One region of the Sphaerisporangium sp. NPDC051017 genome, then DNA from elsewhere that is predicted to be linked to it. Evidence: riboswitches for the same ligand, from Rfam matches in the RefSeq annotation. Region 1 holds a riboswitch; each other region holds the start of a gene.
What was found. Region 1 has a riboswitch for cyclic di-AMP ahead of AB0M95_RS08790 (C40 family peptidase). Riboswitches for the same ligand answer to the same signal wherever they lie in the genome.
Positions count from the first base shown of each region.

Region 1 (6,067 bases):
GAACGAGCTGCGCACGCAGAAGAAGGACGTCGAGAAGCTGGTCGGCGAGCAGGAGCGGCTCCTGCGCCGGCTGAACGCCTACAACCCCGGCAATCCCAACAGCCCCGGCATCAAGTACACCGGCCCGGCGTCGGGCAACGCCCGCGCGGCGCTGCAGTACGCCTTCGCGCAGGTGGGCAAGCCCTACCGCTACGGTGGTACCGGTCCCGGTTCCTTCGACTGCTCGGGGCTCACGCAGATGGCCTGGCGCGCGGCCGGCGTCAGCCTTCCCCGGACCGCAGCCGGGCAGTACTCCTGGGGCTCCTCGCGCAGGGTCTCCCTGAACGCCCTGGCGCCCGGCGACCTGCTGTTCGCCTCGGGGCTCGGTCACGTCGGCATGTACGCGGGCGGCGGCAAGATGGTGCACGCCCCGCGTACGGGGGACGTCGTGAAGGTCGTCCCGCTGTCGTCCTACCACGGCATCTTCGCGGCCGTACGGCCCTGACGCTCCGTCGGGCCGCGTGAGCGGCGGGGAAACCCGCGCGTAACCCCGCGCGTCCGCCGGTGTGCCGGTCTAGGGTGAGGGACGGCCCGGATCGTCGCGGCCGGGTCCCGAAGGGGAGCGGAGCATGCCGGTCCTGGTGCCGCCAACAAGCCCGCCGCCCGCCACGCTCGGCGGGTGTCACCTGATGATGGCCGAGGACGGGCGTGCATGACCGTCGTCGGGATCACCGGGCACCAGTCGATGCCGCCGCGGGCCCGGGCCCACGCAGAACGGGAGCTGAGCGCGCTGCTGGCCGCTCTGGAGGCGCCGCTCGTGGGCTGGAGCAGCCTTGCCGCGGGCGCCGATCAGCTCTTCGCCGAGATCCTCCTGCGCCTCGGAGGCGAGTTGCGGGTCGTCGTGCCGTCCCGCGGGTACGAGGCGACGTTCCGGGGCCCGGACCTGGACGCCTACCACCGGCTGCTCGCCGCCGCCGGCGTCGTGACGGTGCTGGACTTCGCGGAGCCGGGGGCGGCCGCCTACCACGCCGCCGGGTGCTTCGTCGTCGAGAACTCCGAGATCGTCGCGGCCGTCTGGGACGGCAGGCCCGCGCGCGGGCTCGGGGGGACGGCCGACGCCATCCGGCACGCCCGCGACCACGGGCGCGAGGTCGTGGTCATCTGGCCGGAGGGCGTCGAGCGCTTCTGAGCCGGTCTCCGGCCGCCCGCCCGCCCGGGCCGTTCTGTACGGAGCCGTTCCGCTGCGGCCGATGGCTCCAGGGTAATACTGTGCTATCGAGATATATGACGAATTGACTTCTGCGAAAAGCTCGGAACATGGGGGAATGGTTTGCTTTCCGAGAGATTCCCGTTCTGACGTACGGCCGGGGGGTGAGGTTCTCGGTACCCTTCGTGGGGATAATTGATGACAATTCCGCAAAACCGAGTATTGACTTCGGCTCGCTTTCCTGGATGCAAGAGCGACTTAGTCCATATTGCTGTCCAATTCAGGACACGGCGGGAGCATCGGGAAGGTCGCGGTCACGCTTGAGAGGCCCCGCGAGCAGGATGAAGCCCGTCAGGGTCATCCCGCCGGTCATGATCCACATGGCGGGCCGCACGCCGAGGGAGTCGCCCAGCGCGCCGCCGAGCAGAGCGCCGAGCGGGATCGTGCCGAGGTTGACGAACTGCATGGACACCGACGCCCGGCCCAGAAGGTGACGCGGCGTGTACACCTGCCGGAAACTCCCCTTGATCACGTTGCCCGCCACCACCCCCGCGGCGATGACGAACCCGCCCCCCATCGCCGGCGCCAGCCCCCATCCCGGGAACGCGGCCGGGATCAGCAGGACGAACGGCAGGCACCCGATCTCGGCCGCCGGCACGCCCACGACCAGCGCGTTCGCCTGCAGGACGGTGATGGCCACGAGCGGCAGGGCCACAGTGGTGACCGAGCTTCCGAACGCGCCGGCCGTCTCGCCGACCCACAGCAGCCGGAAGTCGCGCTCGCGTAGCAGCCCGCCGCGCCTCCGAAGCCCGGGGGGACGGGCGTCCGCGCTCGGGGTTTCGGGGGGCAGGGTACCGGTGCCGGCGGGGCGCGCCCACGCGGGCCGGGCGCGGCGGGCCTTCACGGGCGCCCCGGGACGCCGAAGGTGAACACGAACACCGGGTCGCGGCGCCGGCCGTCGTCCGGGATCTCCCGCGTGGCCCAGCGCTCGTAGAGGCCGATGACCTCGTGGGACAGCTCGGACAGCTCCGAGGGCGTCAGCCGCAGCCACTTGTCGGTGGAGAAGGGCGCGCCGTGCCACGCCTCGCGCTCCTCCTCGGAGGAGGCGTAGTAGGCGCGCACGAGGTTGACGTGGTGTTCGAGGTTGAGCGACTCGGCCGCGCCGGCGATGGCCGCGGAGGCGGGGTCGCCCTCGAAGTCGCGCGTGGACCAGCGGATCGCGTTCGCGACCAGGCGCCACCAGCGTTCCCGCCGGTCGCGGGCCAGCTCGGGTGCCTCCTCGATCAGCTCTCCCGAGGCCAGGACGCGCAGGTGGTGGCTGACGTTCGCGACCGCCTGGCCGGTGTGGTCGGCCAGCATGCTGACCGTGCAGGGCCCGTAGACCCGCAGGGCGTCCATGAGCCGCCTGCGTAGGGGGTGGGCAAGGGCCGCCAGGACGCGGGAGTCGGTGATCTGCCGGACGTTCTCGTTCTCCATGGCCCCACGCTGGCATGCACAACGATTACTGTGCAAGAGGAATTGCTAAACACCTCTTGCATACTTGCATCTCTAGAGAGACCGCGCGGTCGGTCCCGGGCGACCAAGATCGCTAACTCGTGTGACTCCCGTGGCCGGTGGGACTTCTATCGGGCCAAGTTTCGGGATATGTGAGGGGAATCACATTCGGGTAACAGGCGTCATTGATATGCAGGCGTTATCTGGCGAAGATCGCGTTATTTGATCTACGTTCACCGGGCTGACCCTTTGCCGTAAATTGGCAAATCTTGTACCTTCTGGGCCGCGGCGAGCACGCCATGCCGTCGCGTTGTAGGCCGGACCGTCGCGGGGGCCGGCTTATGCAAGACCATCCATTCGGCCGCCGCCGTGAACACATAGGGAAACCGAGAAAACCACAGGCGGTGGTCTGCCGAATCCGTGCGGCAAGGAGCACGGAGCCGGGGAACCAATTGACCCCTACCCCAGGGGTCGGGGGTGAATCGGCGCCATTGCGCCGTAGGGCTACTTCCATGCCCGAATCCGTCAGCTAACCCGGTAGGCGTAAGTGGAAGAACCAAGGAGCGATCCTGTCCAGCACTACCCCTAGCCCCAGCCTGTCCAGATTCGCCCGGCTCTCCCTCAGCGGTGCCGCCCTCACCATGACGGCATCCGTCGCCGTGGTGCCGGTGCAGGCACCCTCGGCGGACGCGGCCGTCACGGCCATGGCGCAGAGCTCGGTCAAGGTCGGCAAGGTCATCAAGCCCGGCAAGACCGGGAAGACCTCCAAGACGACCAAGACGACCAAGACCACCAAGCTCACCAGGGCCGCCAGACAGCGGATCAAGGCGCACACCGCGGTGGAAGTGGCCAAGAAGCAGATCGGAGACCCGTACCGGTGGGGTGCCAGCGGCCCCGGTGCGTTCGACTGCTCAGGCCTGGTCGTGTACGCCTGGCGCAAGGCCGGTGTGAAGCTGCCGCGCATCGCGGCCAGCCAGTTCCGCTCCGTGCGGAAGAAGGTCTCCTGGAAGCACCTCAAGCCGGGCGACCTGATGTTCTTCTACGGACTGGGCCACGTCGGCATGTACGTCGGTCACGGCAAGATGATCCACTCTCCGCACAGCGGGACCCGTGTGCGGATCGACAAGCTGAACGGCTATCGCAAGAGCAGTTTCGTCGGAGCCGTTCGCCCCGGAGCGTGACCGGAGCGCGGGGGAACTTCCAAGGAGCCCTTTCCCCGGAAGCCTTCGCCCGCGCCCACCGGCCACGCGGCGGCCCCTCAGGGGCCCCGCCCGCCTCCACTCCCCTCGGAGGCGGGCGGGGCCTTCGGCGTTCCGGTCCGGAACACACGCGGAGACGGCGAAGCACCGGGCCGGGGAGCGGGTCGTGCCGCGCGGGGAGCGCCCCGGCGGGGGAGCGGCCAGGTAGATTGCCCGCATGCGCGTCGTGTGGCTGGGGACCGTGCTGGCGGGCCTGCTGGCCGCGCTGACCGTCCCCCCGTCGCCCCCGTCCCCCTCTGTGCCCCCACCGGCGCCCCCGTCCGCGTTCGTATCCCCGCACCTGCCCCCTGCGCCCCCGGGCATGTCCGCGGCCACGCCCCTGACCGCGCCGACCGTGCCCCCGACGCCCCCGGCGCCGGACGCCGTGACCGGCGAGCATCCGGAGATCTGGGGCCACGCGCGCGTTGTCCGCGGAACCCGCTCCCTGGTGATCGGCACGGCCACCGCGAGCGAAGCAGACCTCGCCGACCTCGCCCGCAGGGCCGACCGCGCGAGCCTCGTCGTCGCGCGGGTCGCCGGGCCGGTGCGCCCGCTGGTCCTGGTGCCCGCCACCACCGCGCAGGCGGCCACGCTCGCGGCCCCCGCCTCGGTGGACGGCCTCGCCGCCGTCGCCGCCACCGACCGCGTGATCATCGAGCCGGGCTCGTTCGCCCGCCTCAGCGACGCCGGCCGTGACGTCGTCCTCGCCCACGAGCTGACGCACGTCGCCACCGGGGCCGCGACCGACGCGCGCACCCCGAAATGGCTGGTCGAGGGCTTCGCCGACTACGTGGGCTACCTGCGCTCGGGCATCCCCGTCCGCGAGGCCGCCGCCGAGCTGGCCGCCGAGGTGCGCGCGGGCCGCACGCCGTCCGCGCTGCCCGGCCCGGACGATTTCGCCCCCGGATCGCCGCGCCTGGCCCAGGCGTACGAGGAGGCGTGGCTCGCCTGCCGGTATGTCGCGGCCCGTTACGGCGAACCCGCCCTGGTCGCCCTCTACCGTGAGTTCAGGAGGGGAGACAGGGCAGACGCGGCGGGGGCCCTCCCGCGCGCGCTCGGGGTGACGGCCGGGCGGTTCACCGGCGCCTGGCGCGCATACGTGAAGGCGGAGCTGTCCTGACGACGGCGGAAAGGCTGATATCGGTGGGGGAGCTGATCGAGGAGACCCGCCCGGGGCGGCGCATGGACGGGGGAATGCGCGCGGCCGGCATCGCCCTGGTCGTGCTCGGCGCGGCGGTGGCGGGGGTCGTCGCGGTGACGACGCCGTGGCAGGCCCTGAGCGGGGCCCGCGAGGTGCGGCCGGACCCCGCGCGCGACTTCACCGCCGCGCAGATCGACCGGGCCGCAGCGTTCGACTCGGCCGTCAGCCTGCCCGCCTACCTGTCGCTCGCGGTCACGCTGGTCGTGGCGGGCGTGTTCATCCTCACCTCGTTCGGCGCGTGGGCCGTCGACCGCCTCAGGGGGCCGTGGTGGCTGCGCGTCCCGCTCGGCGTGCTCGTCCTCTCGGCGGTGAGCCTGCTGCTGAAGTGGCCGCTCGGCATGTGGTACGAGACCCGCCTGCGCGCGTACGGGCTCTCCACCCAGGACTGGGCGGCGTGGTCCGCCGACCGGCTGAAGGGCTTCGCCGTCCAGGTCGTGACGACCGCCATCATGATCTTCGCCGTGGTCTGGCTGGCGCGCCGGTTCCGCGCCCGCTGGTGGATCCCGGCGTCGATCGGCGCCTTCGTGTTCACCGTCGCGGTCTCCTTCGTCTACCCGATCGTCGTGGAACCGCTGTTCAACGAATTCCGGCCGATGCCCGCCGGGCCGCTGCGCGCGGACCTGATCGCCATGGCCGCCCGCGACGGCGTCCCGGTCAAGGACGTCCTGGTCGCCGACGCCTCGCGCAGGACCACCGCCCTCAACGCCTACGTCTCCGGCTTCGGGGCGACGCGGCGCATCGTCGTCTACGACACGCTCCTGCGCGCCCCCGAGAAGGAGGTCGAGCTGGTCGTCGCGCACGAGCTCGGCCACGCCAAGCGGGGCGACGTCCTGTACGGCACGCTGGTCGGCGCGCTCGGGGCCGCGGCCGGGGCGTGCCTGCTGTTCCTCGTGGCCGGCGCTCCCAGCCTCCGGCGCCGCGCCCGGGTGCCCTCCGTGGGCGACCCGC
Region 1 is NZ_JBFBCI010000007.1:53,310-59,376, forward strand. It holds gene AB0M95_RS08770 (NlpC/P60 family protein) at 1-484, shown strand, start outside; gene AB0M95_RS08775 (hypothetical protein) at 692-1,168, shown strand; gene AB0M95_RS08780 (hypothetical protein) at 1,467-2,090, opposite strand; gene AB0M95_RS08785 (metalloregulator ArsR/SmtB family transcription factor) at 2,087-2,662, opposite strand; cyclic di-AMP (ydaO/yuaA leader) riboswitch at 3,081-3,239, shown strand; gene AB0M95_RS08790 (C40 family peptidase) at 3,322-3,861, shown strand; gene AB0M95_RS08795 (hypothetical protein) at 4,097-5,038, shown strand; gene AB0M95_RS08800 (M48 family metallopeptidase) at 5,062-6,067, shown strand, end outside.

Region 2 (6,067 bases), on a different contig from region 1:
GAGGCCGAGCGGATGCCCGAGTCGCTGATCGTCCTCGGCGGTGGCGCGGTCGGGGCCGAACTCGCTCAGGTGTACGCCCGATTCGGCGCGCGGGTCACCGTCATCGAGGCCGCCGGGAGCCTGCTCCCCCAGGAGGAGCCGGAGGCGGGCGAGCTGATCACCAAGGTGTTCGGCGGCGAGGGCGTCACCGTCCGCACCGGCACCGCGGTCACCCGCGTGGACCACCACGGGTCGGCCTTCACGGTCATGACCGAGGGCGGCAGCCACCGCGCCGAGCGGCTGCTGGTCGCCACGGGGCGCCGCACCGACCTCCCGGCGCTCGGCGTGGCCGCGGCCGGGCTGGACGAGTCGGCGCGGGCGATCGACGTGGACGACCACATGCGGGCCGCCGACGGCGTCTGGGCGGTCGGCGACGTCACCGGTAAAGGCAACTTCACCCACATGGCGACATACCAGGCGAAGATCGCCTTGGCCGACATCCTCGGCAAGCCTGGCCCCACGGCGGCGTACCACGCCGTGCCGCGTGTGACCTTCACCGATCCGGAGGTCGGCGCGGTCGGGCTGACCGAGCGGCAGGCCCGGGAGCAGGGCCTGGACGTGCGCGTCGCCGTCACGCCGCTTTCCGCCCGCGGGTGGATCGCGCGGTCCGAGGGCTTCGTGAAGCTCGTCGCGGACGGCAACGTCCTGGCGGGCGCGACGTGCGCGGGACCGTCCGGCGGGGAGGTGCTCGGCCTGCTGACGCTCGCGGTGCACGCGCGGATCCCGGTCGAGCGGCTGAGGAGCATGATCTACGCGTATCCGACGTTCCACCGGGCGGTCGAGGACGCGCTGGCCGGTCTCGGGTGAAATGGACACGACACGCCGGTGCTCCTCCCGCTGAGAGGCGGGCGCAGGGCCCCCTGACGAGTTCTTGCGCGGCGGGTTAACGTCGGGGGCGAGGACGCGGGAGGGGCATGATGACGATGGACATCCGCGAGGCGTACCGCCGGGCTCTCGACCACTTCGGCGTGTACGTGCACCAGGTCAAGGCCGACCAGTGGCGTCTCCCCACGCCGTGTGCGGACTGGAACGTCCGCACTCTGGTCGAGCATCTGGTGGGCGAGAGCCTGTGGGCGCCGGAGCTTCTCGCGGGCAGGTCGGCCGGGGAACTCGGTGATCTGCTGGACGGCGACCTGCTCGGGGACGACCCGGTGAAGGCGTTCGACGTCGCCGCGGCGGCCGCGGTGCGCGCGATGGAGCCGGACGACGTGCCGACCCGCACGGTCCGCCTGTCCTTCGGGGACATTCCCGGCGAGGAGTACATCACCGAGCTCTTCGCGGACACGCTGATCCACACGTGGGACCTCGCGACGGCGATCGGCGGCGACGACCGCCTCGACCCGGAGCTGGTGGAGGTGTGCACGGCGTGGTTCGCCGGGGCCGAGGAGTCCTACCGGCAGGCAGGAGTGATAGGAGATCGCCCGCTGTCACCGGACCACGCCGACGCGCAGACGCGCCTGCTGGCGGCCTGGGGCCGCAGCGGGCGTCTGGAGGACGAAGGAGCCCCGGAAGGGGCCTGAGCGCGGCTTGGAGGCCCGGGGGAGGGTCAGCGCGCGTTCGGCCGCTTGCCGTGGTTGGCCTTCCTCTTCTTGCGGGCCCGGCCCTTGCGCGCACGTCTGGCCATCTTGGCGTCCCTTCCTGTTCGATTCCTGTTTCCAATCTGGTCCCGTGACCGGGTTCCGCACAAGGCCCAAACGTCAAAGAGAGCGCAGACGCGGGCCGGGGACGTCGCGAATCGTCACAGCGGCCGGTCCGTCGAAGTGAGCGTTCCGGCATCACATTCCAACATTGGACCGGTACTAATATGTGATAATTTGGGGAAATCTGTTGAAGAGGAGCGACGATGCTGGCCCAGCAACGGCAGCAGGCGATCCTCGAGCGCGTACGCAGGAACGGCGCGGCGCGGGTCGCCGATCTGGTGCGCGAGCTCGGGGTGTCCGACATGACGATCCGCCGCGACCTGGAGGTCCTGGCGGAACGAGGGCTTATCGAGAAGGTCCACGGCGGCGCCACGGCCACGGGGGCGGGGTCGACCGAGGAGCCCGGGTTCGCCGCGAAGTCCGTGCGCCAGCAGGCCGAGAAGGAGGCCATCGCGCGCCGGGCCGCGGAGCTCGTACGGCCCGGCACCGCCGTCGCGCTGTCGGCCGGCACGACGACCTGGACCCTCGCCCACCACCTGGTCGACGTCCCCGAGCTGACCGTCATCACCAATTCCCTGCAGGTGGCCGACGTCTTCCACCGCGCGGGCCGTCCGGACCAGACCGTGGTGCTCACCGGCGGGGTGCGCACGCCGTCGGACGCGCTGGTCGGGCCGGTCGCGGTGGCCGCGATCCGCGAGCTGAACGTCGACACCCTGATGCTGGGCGTGCACGGCATGAACCCGCGGGCGGGTTTCACCACACCCAACCTGCTGGAGGCGGAGACGAACCGGGAGCTCGTCGCCGCCGCGCAGCAGCTCGTCGTGCTGGCCGACCACACCAAGTGGGGCACCGTCGGCATCAGCACGATCGCCAAACTGGAGGAGGCGCACGTGCTGGTCAGCGACACGGGCCTGCCGGAGGAGGCGAGGCCCCTGCTGTCCGACCAGGTCGGCACGCTGGTGCTGGCGGAACCGGGCGAGGCGGCGCAGGTGGCGGCCCAGTGAAGCGAACCGTCACCCACCTGGCCGACGGACGCGAGCTGATCTATTTCGACCGGCGTGACGACGCCGACCGCGGCGCGCCCGACACGCGCGAGCTGCCCGCGCGGCCCCGGGCCTCCGAGCTCCGCCACGACCCGATCATGGACGAGTGGGTCGCCGTCGCCGGGCACCGGCAGGGCCGTACGTTCCTGCCTCCGGCCGACCAGTGCCCGCTGTGCCCCTCGGTGCCCGGCAGGCGGACCGAGATCCCCTCCCCCGAGTACGACGTCGCGGTGTTCGAGAACCGCTTCCCCTCCTTCAGCGACCACGAGGGCACCTACGAGGAGCCCGGCGGGCTGAGCGAGGTGCGGCCCGGCGTGGGGCGGTGCGAGGTGGTGTGCTTCACCTCCGAGCACGATTCCTCGTTCGCCGCGCTCTCCCCCGAGCGGGTCGATCTGGTCCTGACGGCCTGGGCGGACCGGACGGCGGAGCTGTCCGCGCTGCCGGGCGTGGAGCAGGTGTTCTGCTTCGAGAACCGCGGCGCGGAGATCGGCATCACCCTGTCGCACCCGCACGGGCAGATCTACGCGTATCCGTACGTGACCCCGCGGACCCGGCAGATGCTCGCCTCCGCCGCGCGCTACCGCGAGCGTACGGGCGGCGACCTGTTCGCCGACGTTCTGGCGGCCGAGCGCAAGGCCGAGATCCGCGTGGTGGCGGCGAACGACCACTGGACGGCGTTCGTCCCCGCCGCGGCGCGCTGGCCGTTCGAGGTGCACGTGTACCTGAACCGGCGGGTCCCCGACCTGGGGTCGCTGAACGTGGAGGAGCGCGCGGCGTTCGGCCCGTTGTACACCGGGGTGCTACGGCGGCTGGACGGCCTGTTCGACGTGCCCATGCCGTACGTCGCGGCCTGGCACCAGGCGCCGGTGCGCGAGGGGCGCGACCTCGCCTACCTGCACCTGCAGCTTTTCAGCATCCGCAGGGCGCCGCAGAAGCTGAAGTACCTGGCGGGGTCGGAGTCCGCCATGGGCGCCTTCGTGAACGACGTGCCGCCCGAGGAGGCGGCCCGACAACTCCGGACACAAGACGGTTTTTAGGACAATTCACCACAAAGCTACCGCGAGGTACGGTCAACCACTAACATCCATCGAACACCGGCCGTAACGGCCGGTACGCCTAATCCCGGGTGCCCCGCCCGGGAACCGGGGACCCAACGGTTCTGGGGTGAATCCACGTCGTGGTAGGGCTGCTCCGGCCCGAACCCGTCAGCTAACCCGGTCGGCGGATGGAGAGGAGAGGGCTCTGCCCCCGACCACCGGCCGCCACGCCACCGTGGCCGCAGGCGTCATGACCGTTCTCACCATGTTCACCATGGCCGGGCACACGCTCGCCCCGGCGGCGGCCGCGAGCGCCGCCCCCAAACCGACGGAGAAGCAGCTCAAGGCACAACTGGAATCGCTCGGCAAGCAGGTCGACCGGCTGATCGAGAAGTACAACGCCAAGCGCGTCGCCGTGGCCGAGGCCAAGGCGGCCGAGAAGGCGTCGCGCTCACGCCTCAAGGAGGCCGAGCAGGGCCTGGAGGCGGTGCAGGAGCAGGTGGGCGACCTCGCCCAGCTCCAGTACCAGGCGGGCGACCTCGGCGTCGCGGGCCAGCTCATGTCCCCCGGCTACGGCGGCGCCGCCCTGCTCCTCCAGCTCCAGGAAGAGCAGAACGCCAAGATCGCGAAGTTCGCGGTGGTACGGGACGAGCGCAGGAAAGCCTCGGACGAGGCCGCGCGGCTCACCGTGCGCCTGCGCGGCGACGTGGCCGAGGTGACCGCTCAGCGCAAGGACGCCGAGCGGCTGATCGGCCAGATCAAGGACAAGCTGGACGCGCTCGTGCCGAACGCGCCCGGCAAGCGGGCCAACGGATCGTGGGCCCCCGAACTGCCCGCCGGGAGCGACAACATCACCCCGCGGATGCGCCTGATGCGGGCGGAGGTGCGCAGCCACTTCGACCTGAGCTTCCCGGTCGGCTGCTACCGGCCCGAGGACTCCGGCGAGCATCCGCTGGGGAGGGCCTGCGACTTCATGCTCAGCTCGGGCGGCGCGATGCCGTCCGCCGGACAGGCGGCGCTGGGCGGCGCGATCGCCGCCTGGGCGATCAAGAACGGCGGCAAGCTGGGCGTGAAGTACGTCATCTACCGGCAGCGCATCTACAACCTGGGCTTCCCGGGCTGGCGCGCGATGGAGGACCGGGGCGGCGTCACGGCCAACCACTTCGACCACGTGCACATCTCGATGTACTGAACGCCGGACGAGGCGCCGCCGGCCGGGCGGCGCCTCCGGCGAGTGAGGGTCAGCCCGTCAGGCGGATCGGGTTGACGATGTCGGCGTAGATCAGCAGGCCGAAGACCACGAACAGCACCGCCACCACGCCGTACGTCAGCGGCAGGGCCTTGGCGATGTCGACGTGCCCCGGCATCGCGCGGCGGCGCACCCGGGCGTACCCGCGCTTGAGGCCCTCCCACAGCGCGCCCGCGATCTGGCCACCGTCCAGGGGCAGCAGCGGGACGAGGTTGAACATGCCGACCGCGAGGTTCATGCCGCCGAGCAACTGGAGGAACAGGGCGATCTTCCCCTCCAGCGGGAGCTTGGAGGCGGCGATCTCACCGCCGATCCTGCCCGCGCCGACGACGCTCTGCGGGCTGTCGATCGCGCGCTCGGCCCCGCCGAAGGCTGCCTGGTACACGCCGACGAGCTTCTGGGGGAACTGCGCCAGGGCCTGCGCCGTGCGGACGGTCATGTTCCACATCGCGCCGACGGCGTACCCCGGCCCCTGCTTCTCGACGACGATGACGGGCGTGACGCCGAGGAAGCCGACGTTCTTGTCCATCTTCCTCGGATCGGCGGCCGAGGGGCGGTCCTGGGCGATGAGGGTGGTGGTGAGCGTCATCGGCTTGCCGTCGCGGTGGATGCCGATGGCGACGGGGCCGGCGCCGTGCGCGCGGATCAGCCGGGTGGCGTCCTCCCAGGTGCGCACGGGCGTGCCGCCGAAGGAGACGATCGTGTCGTTCGTCCGCAGGCCCGCCTGCGCGGCGGGCGTGGGCTTGAAGGACGAGTCGCACTTCTGCCCCTTGGTCTCCTGCGCGAGGGTCATGACGCACTCGGAGACCTTGGCGACGGTGGGCTTGGTGACCTCGATGCCGAAGCCCATGAAGACGACCGAGAACAGGGCGAAGGCCAGCACGAAGTTCATCAGCGGGCCGCCGAGGAAGATGATGAGGCGCTGCCACCACGGCTTGCGGTACAGGACGCGGTCCTCGTCGCCGGGGCCGACCTCCTCCAGAGATGCCTGCCGGGCGCTCTCGATGAGGCCCTGCCAGGGGCCGGTGGGCATGGAGCGCAGTTTGCCGCCGTCGTCGG
Region 2 is NZ_JBFBCI010000012.1:30,203-36,269, forward strand. It holds gene AB0M95_RS13150 (NAD(P)/FAD-dependent oxidoreductase) at 1-846, shown strand, start outside; gene AB0M95_RS13155 (TIGR03086 family metal-binding protein) at 954-1,559, shown strand; gene AB0M95_RS13160 (DeoR/GlpR family DNA-binding transcription regulator) at 1,883-2,683, shown strand; gene galT (galactose-1-phosphate uridylyltransferase) at 2,680-3,759, shown strand; cyclic di-AMP (ydaO/yuaA leader) riboswitch at 3,826-3,960, shown strand; gene AB0M95_RS13170 (hypothetical protein) at 4,010-4,951, shown strand; gene AB0M95_RS13175 (site-2 protease family protein) at 5,001-6,067, opposite strand, start outside.
Region 2: another riboswitch for cyclic di-AMP. It lies ahead of AB0M95_RS13170 (hypothetical protein); the one in region 1 lies ahead of AB0M95_RS08790 (C40 family peptidase).

Region 3 (6,067 bases), on a different contig from region 1:
ATACACCAGACGTTCCCCGAGAGCAGGGCGTTCACGCACCATCCAACTACTGTTAGGCGGCTGCGTGTTCCCGCTACGCCCGAAGCGAACGACGTTTAACACCGCTGATATACGCGAGCGCCCCGGCCGCGCACCGGGACGATCACTCACGCATAACGCGATCATGCGGCTATGGCGGCGATTGGTCCATCACCGCCACAGCCGACCGATCACAAAGAGCCGTCAGTGTGCCGCTTCGTACTGCTCCACGACGGAGGAGGCAATACGACCGCGCTCACTCACGGAGATGCCGTGGGCCTTGGCCCAGGCCCTGATCTCCGAGCTCTTTTCCCGGGACGGACGCTGCCCGCCACCACGCTTACGGCCCCGCACAGGCACACCCTCGGCCTTACGTGCGCCCGAGACGAAAGAGGACAGCGCCTCGCGCAGCTTCTTCGCGTTGTCGTCGCTCAGGTCTATCTCGTAGGCGGAGCCATCAATCGCGAAGTTGACAGTCTGATTGGCCTCGCCGCCATCGAGGTCGTCGATGAGTATCTTCTGGATCTGCGTGGCCATCTGGCAATCCTTTCGCAGAGCAATGTTCGATTCGTCTGCTAAACATATACCCACTAACCCTTGTTGACAATTCAAGGGCGGTGTCGATTGATGGAAGGGGGGACCGACCCGTCGGGGTCAGTCGGAAGCCCCGGACTTCTCCTGTGGTTCCGCCGCCTGCCGCAGGCCCGCCGCTTCGGAACGAAGTAGCTTGACCACGGCCACGATGACCACCGCAGCCACAACGCTGGGCGGTATCAACGCGGACAATACATCGCTCATTGATCCTCGCTCCACGCGGGGGGCGGCATTCACCGGCCCCTACGCTAATTGTCACACGGTACCCCGCAGGCCCGTACCGCGGTCGCCTGATCAGGGGAGTCAGGACCGACTCTATCCCCACAGGAGGTCAGCACGGGTTGCGGGGCGGGCGTCAAACCCCGGCGAAGGACCGTTCCACAGCTTTCCCGATCTCATCAGTCCCCTTACCGGATGCCCCAGGAATGGCGAACCCCCGAAAACACCGGCGGAGCCCGCCACGGCGGGCCCGTCCGTGTCGATAATGCCGATGTAGACGGGGATCCGGTGACGACAACCACACGCCTCGGTCTTGTCGCGCGCCGCCTGTCCGACACCTTGTAGGCGGAGATTAGCGCGCCGGGACGCGTCCGAAGATGACGGCGGGCCATCCGGAGGCGGTAATGCCGTTGAGAACCACGGGCCGCGGGAAGTCGGTCTCGCGCTTCATCGCCGCGACGGAAACGGCGGCACCCTCCGCCGGTCCGCCGCAAGACGGATCTTCGTCGTCTTCTTCGCCGGGTGTCACTCCGTACAGGGAATGCGTCTCAAAGCCGCCGGACTGTGTACACACCGAACGTAATGACCGCACCAAGAACCAGAAGGCACGCCGATGACCGCCGCGTCAGGGTCGGCGGGGATTTCCATCGGAGAAGACGAGAAGCGCCGGCGATCGGCGTCAGGAGCGATGCCGGGATCGGCTACGCGGGGCCGCTATCACCGCCGAACGGCAGGGCCGGAGAGATGGACGCGGACGCGCGCGGCGGCGAGCCGGCGGCGTCCGACGGGCGGGCGGCACGGCCCGCGAGAAGGGACATGGGCCCGTGCGGACCCCGGTCGGCGTGAGCGCGGCCGTGCGCGCCGCCCTGCGGGACGTGACGCGCTCCGGCGCGAGCCGGAGGGGGATGCTTGGGGTGACCGACTCGGGGCGGTTCTGCGGTCATCTGATCGCCTTTCGCGACAAGCGAAGGTGGATTCGGGTTCGTGCAAGGTCCTATCGCATATACAGGTCTGTCCGTTACCGATTCGCCGATGTTGGCGTCACCGATCGCGAAGTCCGGGGTCCCGCCCCGCCCGGGCGGCGGCCGGCCCCGGACACGCGTCAGGGCCGGAGGAGCACCCCCCGGCCCTGATACGGCGACGTAACTACTTGACCTTGACGACGACCGTGTTCGCGACCTTGTCGTGAAGGGTCTGCTGCAGCGGCTTGTCCCAGAACAGCCACAGGAGGTTCACGAGCGCGAAGAGGCCGGCGATCCAGCCGAGGAACGGAATCCACTGGAGGAACCTCGGCCCGTAGAGGACGAGCGCGCGCTTGCCCACCACGTCGGTGGCGAGCGGCGACTGCACGGAGCCGCCCACCGGGACGACCTTGATGCCCATGGCGATCTTGCCGATCGTCTGGCCGCGCTGCCGGAGCATCAGGAATTCGTAGGCGACGTAGGCCAGGCCGATGATGATCGCGCCGAGCAGCCCGGCGATGAAGGCACCGCCGCCCTCGATGATCGTCCCCGTGCTCGCGTCGAAGCTCGGCGAGGTGACGAAGATGGCGGCGATGACGGCGGTGAGGATGAACGTCGGGATCGCGAGGATCACGGCGTCGATGATGCGGGCGACGAGGCGCTGCCACCACTCCGCCAGCGGCGCCGGCGCGCCCGGGGGGACCGGGCCTGCGGCGGCGGCACCGTACGACTGCTGGTAGCCGGGCGCCTGGCCGTACCCCTGCTGGCCGTAGCCCTGCGGGGAGTGCCCGGGCTGGTTGTAGCTCTGCTGCCCGTACTGCGCCTGCTGCTGGCCGTACTGCTCGCCGTAGCCCTGCTGCTGGCCGTACCCCTGCTGGGCGTAGCCCTGGTCGCCGTACCCCGGCTGGGCCTGCTGCCCCTGCTGGCCGTACTGCTGACCGTAGCCCTGCTGCTGGCCGTAACCCCCCGCCTGCTGGCCATAACCCTGCTGCTGGCTCTGCTGACCGTAACCCTGGTCGCCGTAGCCCTGCTGCTGGCCCTGCTGACCGTACTGCGGCTGCTGCCCGTACGACTGCTGGCCCTGCTGACCCTGCTGACCATAGGACGCCTGCTGCTGCCCGTACGCCTGGTCGCCGTAGCCCTGGTCGCCGTAGCCCTGCTGGCCGTAGCCCTGCTGACTCTGCTGACCATAGCCCTGGCCGGCCGCCGGCTGGCCGTAGCCCTGCTGCTGACCGTACTGCTGACCCTGCTGGCCGTACTGCTGGCCGTAGCCCTGCTGCTGGCCGTACTGGTTGGGGTGTTCCGATGTCGGCTGAGGACGGTGGACGACCGTCACCTCAGGATCTGCGTTCTGATGCCCGTATTGCGGAGATCCGGACGACGGCTGGTGGCCGTCCGGTTCGTCGCGGGGGTACGGCGGCTGTCCGGTGCTCACCGTGTCACCTCACTTCGGCTTCGCATGCGGCATATGTCAGACACGCATGCAGTGGTGTTGCCCAACGTAGCGACAGCCGCATCAACAGTCACCTTTCCATCAGGTCATCGCGAGGGTCAAGATCGGGGGACCAAATGGAGGAGCATCCGCGTGTTGCCGAGGGTGTTGGGCTTGACATGTTCCAGATCGAGGAACTCGGCTACGCCCTCATCGTAGGAGTCGAGCAACTCGGCGTACACCTCAGGAGACACCGGAGTGCCCTGGATGGGGGCGAAACCGTGCCTGGCGAAGAATTCGACCTCGAACGTCAGGCAGAAGACCCGCCGCAGCCCCAGATCGCGAGCCGCGTCGATGAGCGCGCCGACGATCATATGCCCGATTCCCATGCCACGGCAGCCGATATCGACCGCAACGGTGCGAATCTCGGCCAGATCCTCCCAGAGGACGTGAAGCGCCCCGCATCCGACGACCGCGCCGTCCCGTTCGGCGACCCAGAACTCCTGGACGTCCTCGTAAAGGGTGACCGTCGACTTGCGCAGCAGGCGCGGGCCGTCGCCGGAGTAGGTGTCGACGAGCCGCCTGATGGCCCGGACGTCGGGCGTGCGGGCTCGTCGCACCACCACCGTGCTGCCGGAGGGCACGGACTCCACGACCTGCTCCATGAAGCGCCAGGGTATCCTCCCGCGCGGGTCCGCCGCCGCCGGCGTTACCGCATCGATTCCGGGATCGATCGCGGTATCGGACCGCCCGAAACCCCGCCCCCTCGATATCGGCGTGGCGGATGGTGACGGAGTGAACGCGTGGCGTCAAAGAGACGGCGACGACATCCGCTTCGGCGGGATATGACGTTCCGCACAGTCGCGGACCTGCGTCACGTGCGCCCGACTTGAGGTCAAAAACGCATAAACGCAGGGTAATGCAGCCCCGCAAGCACTTGGAGCGTGATCATCCTGTGATGTCCCGGTTGTGAAACCTCAACAGAATCCGCAGTTCCGGTTGAGGCGGAACCTGAGCTGCACTAGTGTCCAGCGTCGATACCGGTCATCGCACAGCGGTGGCCGCGCCGCCGAATCCCGGCCGCACCCCCGTAAGCGGCGGGAACCGGGGACCCAACGGCGCACGCAGGGGGCACGCCCCCGGCGGGCCGCCATCCCGGGGTGAATCCGAGAGGGAGGGCATGGACGTGTCCTCTGTGGTCGCGCGCTCGGTAGGGCTACTCCGGCCCGAACCCGTCAGCTAACCCGGTAGGCGGCCGAGGAGAGGAGCTCGTTGGTGCAGCCTAGGCGCACGCCTGGTAGAAGCGCGGGCAGGCATGCCCGTCCCAAACGTACGGAGCGCGCCCAAGCCGGCGGAGTCACCAAGCGTCTTCCCCGCCGGATCGCGCTCGTCACCGCCGCCCTGACCGTCCTGACGTTCGGCTCGCCGCTCGTGTCGGCGACCGCCGAGCCGAAGCCGAGCCTCAAGGACCTCAAGAACCAGGTCGAGAGCCTCTACGAGCAGATCGAGTCGCTCACCGAGCAGTACAACGGCCAGAAGGAACGCCTGAAGCAGGCGCAGCGCTCGGCCGAGCTCGCCAAGAAGACGCTCACGCGCAGCGAGACCGACCTGGAGGAGAAGCGCCGCCAGGCGGCCCTGTACGCCCAGGACGCGTACATGACCGGCGGTGTGGGCTCCTCCCTGGCGCTGGCGATGTCCGGCGACCCCGACGGCTACCTGGACCGCGCCGCGACCACCTACGCCCTCCAGTTGCAGCAGGGCGAGGAGGTCTCCCAGATCACCAAGTCCATGGACATCGCCGAACGCGCGAAGGAAAGCGCCAAGGCGCGCGAAGGCGAGGTCAAGAAGCTCGTCGCCGATCTGTCCTCACAGCGCGACAAGATCCGCAAGCTGGTCGCCAAGACCGAGAGCACGCTGTTCAAGCGGGCGCTGTCGCAGGCCGGGCAGACGTACGGGCGGGCCACCCGCATCGACATCCCGATCCCGGGCCAGGGCAAGGCCGCCGAGGCCGCCAGGTGGGCGATGACCCAGCAGCTCAAGCCGTACGTGTGGGGCGCGGCGGGCCCGAGCACCTACGACTGCTCCGGCCTGGTGATGTGGGCCTACCAGAAGGTCGGCATCAGCCTGCCACACTACACCGGCGACCAGTGGACGGCGGGCACGCACATCAACCGGGAGGACATGCGCCCGGGCGACCTGGTGTTCTTCTACGGCGACCTGCACCACGTCGGCCTCTACATCGGGGGCGGAATGATGGTGCACGCCCCGCGCACGGGTGACGTCGTGCGGGTCGTCCCGCTGGGCAACCGTCCGTTCGCCGGAGCCGTGCGCATCGCCGACTGAGCCGACCGAACCGACCTGGCCGGGCCGACCGAACCAACCGAACCGACCTGGCCGAACCAACCGAACCGACCTGGCCGGGCCGACCGAACCAACCGTGCCGACCTGGCCGGGCCGACCGAGTCCGGCCGGGGCGGCCGGCATCGGGCCGATACACGGGCCGACGCCGATGCACAGGCCGGCACAGGATCGGCTGACACAGGCGCACCCCGGGTGGTGGGCGACCGGTTCCCGGGGTGGCCGGCTCTCGCGGGCTGGATCGGCTAGATCAGCCTGCGGCGGGCCGCCCATGCCACGGCCTCGATGGCGGTGGCGACGCCGATGCGGTCGCAGATGCCCCGGAGGCGGCGCCGGACCGTACGGCCGCTGACGTCGAGCCGCCGACCCACACGGTCGACGGTCACGCCCTTGGCCAGTTCGGCGAGCAAGAGAAGATCATCGTCACTCAACCCCACGCCGTCTGATCCCGGGGGAATGTCATTCCCTCGGGAAACCAGATCCG
Region 3 is NZ_JBFBCI010000001.1:520,783-526,849, reverse strand. It holds gene AB0M95_RS02585 (Lsr2 family protein) at 223-555, opposite strand; gene AB0M95_RS02580 (hypothetical protein) at 673-816, opposite strand; gene AB0M95_RS02575 (RDD family protein) at 1,978-3,228, opposite strand; gene AB0M95_RS02570 (amino-acid N-acetyltransferase) at 3,345-3,890, opposite strand; cyclic di-AMP (ydaO/yuaA leader) riboswitch at 4,294-4,495, shown strand; gene AB0M95_RS02565 (NlpC/P60 family protein) at 4,501-5,568, shown strand; gene AB0M95_RS02560 (LuxR C-terminal-related transcriptional regulator) at 5,829-5,993, opposite strand.
Region 3: another riboswitch for cyclic di-AMP. It lies ahead of AB0M95_RS02565 (NlpC/P60 family protein); the one in region 1 lies ahead of AB0M95_RS08790 (C40 family peptidase).